One region of the Shewanella sp. Isolate8 genome, then DNA from elsewhere that is predicted to be linked to it. Evidence: predicted binding sites of a transcription regulator. Region 1 holds the regulator's gene; the other holds the start of a gene.
What was found. The regulator FliA, encoded in region 1, starts transcription of late flagellar genes. The targets are predictions, from matches to a motif close to CTAAAGNTNNNNNNNNNNNNGCCGATA.

Region 1 (2,193 bases):
AGCCAACAAGGCCCTGTCGGTACTCGAAAAGAAAGTGCAACCAATACAGAATAACGAAAGGTCATATGAACAGGCCTACGCATTTGAGTAATATAATGAGTCGGGATCAAGCAAGCGGTTTACGTATGATGAATCAACCATATAACGAAAAAGTAAAAGTAATTGCCGTAACCGGTGGTAAAGGTGGCGTAGGTAAAACCAGCGTATCGATCAATACCGCCGTCTCCCTGGCCGAGAAGGGCAAGCGAGTGCTTGTGCTCGATGCCGACTTGGGTCTAGCCAACGTCGATGTCATGTTGGGCCTAAGGGCTGAGCGCAATCTGTCCCACGTATTATCCGGTGAGGCCGACCTTGACGAGATCATCGTTCGTGGTCCAAAGGGTATAGGCATTATTCCAGCCACTTCCGGTACCCAGGCCATGGTGGAGCTGACACCTGCGCAGCATGCCGGCCTAATCCGCGCCTTCAGTGAGATGAAGACCCAGTTTGATATCTTGGTCGTGGATACCGCTGCCGGTATCTCGGACATGGTGCTCAGTTTCTCTCGCGCCTCGCAAGATGTCTTGGTGGTGGTCTGTGATGAGCCGACCTCTATTACCGATGCCTATGCTTTAATTAAGATTCTGAGCCGCGAGCACGGCGTATTCAGATTTAAGATTGTGGCCAACATGGTCAGAAGTTTGCGAGAAGGGATGGAGTTGTTTGCTAAACTTAGCAAGGTAACCGACCGTTTTCTCGATGTGGCCTTGGAGCTGGTTGCGACTATCCCATTCGATGAAAACCTTCGTAAGTCAGTTCGTAAACAAAAGTTGATCGTCGAGGCGTTTCCTAAGTCGCCGGCGTCGATTGCTTATCATGGTTTGGCTAATAAGATCATTAGCTGGCCAGTGCCACAACAGCCGGGCGGCCACCTAGAGTTCTTTGTGGAACGTTTGGTACAACGTCCAGAATATCAAGAGGATCGTACGAGTGAGTAAAGCCGCTGCGTATACTTGTTTAGATAACAAAGCTTCTATTGTCGAACAGTATGCACCGTTGGTTAAAAGGATTGCTCACCATTTACTTGCTCGTCTGCCCGCCTCGGTGCAATTGGATGATCTGTTACAAGCAGGTATGATGGGCCTGCTCGAAGCCTCGGCCAAGTTCGACGGCAGCAAGGGGGCTAAGTTTGAAACCTTTGCCGGAATACGCATTCGTGGCTCTATGCTCGACGAGATCCGCCGTGGCGACTGGGTACCCAGGTCGGTTCACCGCAATCAACGCCGCATAGCACAGGTGATTGACGAGCTAGAACAAGAACTTGGACGTGACGCAAAAGACAATGAAATTGCGGATCGACTTGATATGCCGCTCGATGAGTACCATCATATTCTTAATGATGTTTCAGTCGGGAAAGTAGTTGGAATTGAAGATCTTGGCGTATCGGTCGATGTAGTAAGACAGGAAGATGATCACCAGGACGACGCATTTGAATCTCTGGCAGAGACACAGTTTCATGAGGCCCTCGTGGAAGCGATTAAATTACTGCCAGAAAGAGATGGATTAGTTTTGTCGTTATATTATGACGAAGCATTAAATTTAAAAGAGATCGGTGCCGTACTTGATGTCAGCGAATCCCGAGTAAGCCAGATACACAGCCAGGCGATGCTCAGACTCAAAGCGAAACTCAAGCATTGGACCAAAATATAACGATTACATGAGCAATATAAAAACAGCTCCGCGGAGGAAACCTTGGACAAGAATATGAAGATTCTCGTTGTTGACGATTTCTCAACAATGAGACGCATCATCAAGAACTTGTTGAGAGACTTGGGTTTTAATAACACTCAGGAAGCAGATGACGGTTCGACAGCCTTGCCTATGTTGCAAAAAGGCGATTTTGATTTTGTCGTGACCGATTGGAATATGCCTGGGATGCAGGGGATCGACCTATTAAAGGCTATCCGTGCCGATGACAACCTGAAACACATTCCTGTGTTGATGGTGACTGCGGAAGCGAAAAGGGAACAGATCATCGCAGCGGCCCAGGCCGGCGTGAATGGCTATGTGGTGAAACCTTTTACTGCGGCGACATTGAAAGAGAAGTTAGACAAAATTTTCGAACGACTCGGTTAATCAAGGTTGAGCTATGCAGGCAGAAACTTCAGGGCTGATCAATTTAGCACAGGCCAAGCAACTCGTTGATCTACTCGA
Region 2 (2,193 bases), 570 kb from region 1:
TGACTCTCCATGGCTGGGCTTATTGCCAGCACCTGCTGCTAATCCATATATCGCTAATGTAATCAAGTTTAGTCTATAAAGCTAGCGCTATCTAGACTAATGTCTAATCCTTATTGGGTATTGCTTGAACTTGCACCATATTGGGTTTTTATCAGACTACTTGGGCCATCTTGGTGCAGGGAAAGGATAAATAAATTGTCATATTCATCCTCTCCCAATTGAGGTATCTCTGGTCCTCTCAGTGCCTTGATGATCAGTGGTACAGTATTGGAATGCCCCGCAATGACCACATTGCCTTCCTGCGCCATGATGCTATCGACGATAGCCGCTATATGCTTGTCCATCTCCCTGCCTGCGTCGATAACGATCAGAGGAATCCCTTTCGCGGCGATAAGCGGCGCCAAAGTTTCCTGGGTGCGCTTAAATTGTGTCGATATGGCCAGGGTGAGTGGGGTATCGGTCAGGCTCTCTACCAAGGCTTGTGCCCTTAACTTGCCTGCGTCATTCAGGCTAGGGTCGCGACCTTGAGTGGTCTTTTCCCCATGACGTACCAGAATCACTGTCTTACTGACAATCGCCGCATTGGCCTGTGCTATAGGCAGGTAACCTAATAGGGCGAGAAGCCCAAAGCTGATGAGTCGGAACATAACCATCCCTATCTGTCTAAACGAGTTGGCTAGCATATCCTATTTCGCTGAGTATGCCGATGACAGATTAATTGGGCCTTAGGGCTAAAGTTGTTTATAAAATGGACGATAATTATAGCTGAGGGTTAATTTAATTTGGTGAGCGAGGCGATTATGGAGATTCAAAATCACGGCGGAGCCGTATCTGCGGCGGCGCATAACAAGACAGATTCGACGACTAACCATGGTCAGCAAGTCTCCGAAGTGGCTAAGAACAAGACGGCCCTGGCGGCCAGTAAACAGTTGATGAATACGGCGATCCTGGAAGCGCAACAAGATGTGAACTTGAGCGCAGGCAATGAGCCCATGCAGCTGCTCTATAAGGCGGCAATCGAGGCGATCAATGAGGAGCTGGCGCCCACTATGGGAGAGCACGCCATTGAGACGGCTGTGGCTCAAGGGGTCGATACCTCGCCTGAGGCGACGGCCGAGCGCATCGTTAGCTTTGCCACCCAGTTTTTTGCCATACACCAGGAGCAAAACAGTGGCATGTCGTTCGACGAACAGTTGAGCTCCTTCATGGACATTATCGGCGGGGCGATAGACCAAGGTTTCGATGAGGCCAAAGATATCCTCTCTGGGCTCAAGGTGCTTGAAGGTGACATTGAGGCCGGGGTCGACAAGACCTACGGGCTGGTACAGGAAGGGCTGCAGGCATTCAGAGACAGTTTCAATCAGGAGCCTGAGCAAGAATAGCGTCTCTTTCGATACCATTTGGCTAGGGCCTGTTGATCTTTGCTGTTTGTTTTTGCAGCATTTTGAAGGTGATTTATACAAGGCAGAGCCTGTGTCGTGTAGTCTTCTACACAAACTGGCGATAACACCGTAGAAATGGCCTACAAACGCTGCCCAACGGGTTCATCTAAACGCGCGCTGCACTTTATGAAAGGCTTCCTGCCTTTCACCGCAGGCGGTCAGCTACGCTGTTAGAAATCGTTCCAGACGATTTCTTTGTTGTTCGCCATTCACATAGAGTAACTATGCTTCATGGCTCTCGCCTCGCGCAAAACGCGTTTAGATTGAACGAAAATTAAACTTAAAAGATCAACAGGCCCTAGGATAAACCCCTTCATATAAGGGGTTTTTTGTTGTCTTGACTCGGATAGAAAATCTATGAATCATGGGAGTATCAGTGTCGATTGATGCCAGCAGAGGTGGCGATATGTGGGGAGAGGCAAAGGTTGTAGAGCGGATTGACTGGAGCGATCAGTTATTTACCTTGAAGCTGTCGGCGGATATCGGCGAGTTTATTGCTGGGCAATTTATCAAGTTGTCGCTGCATATCGACGATAAACGTGTCGCCCGGGCCTATTCTTTGGTCAATGCGCCCGATGCGCCGCTGCTTGAGGTGCTGGCGGTGAGTGTCGACGACGGGCTGCTTTCGCCTAAGCTCCAGGCCTTAGGGCCGGGGGATAGCGTCGATATCTCTACCAAGGCGGCGGGCTTCATGACGCTGGATGAGCTCCCTGAGCAGGGCAAACATCTGTGGTTTTTTGCCACGGGCACA

Region 2: the regulator FliA is predicted to act here: its motif matches at 732-758, upstream of L1D43_RS01740 (DUF5610 domain-containing protein).

Annotation. Positions count from the first base shown of each region.
Region 1 is NZ_JAKEVI010000001.1:982,331-984,523, forward strand. It holds gene flhF (flagellar biosynthesis protein FlhF) at 1-91, shown strand, start outside; gene L1D43_RS04260 (MinD/ParA family protein) at 96-977, shown strand; gene L1D43_RS04265 (RNA polymerase sigma factor FliA) at 970-1,689, shown strand; gene cheY (chemotaxis response regulator CheY) at 1,732-2,115, shown strand; gene L1D43_RS04275 (protein phosphatase CheZ) at 2,129-2,193, shown strand, end outside.
Region 2 is NZ_JAKEVI010000001.1:409,699-411,891, forward strand. It holds gene L1D43_RS01735 (phosphoglycerate mutase family protein) at 111-647, opposite strand; gene L1D43_RS01740 (DUF5610 domain-containing protein) at 801-1,382, shown strand; gene L1D43_RS01745 (ferredoxin--NADP reductase) at 1,849-2,193, shown strand, end outside.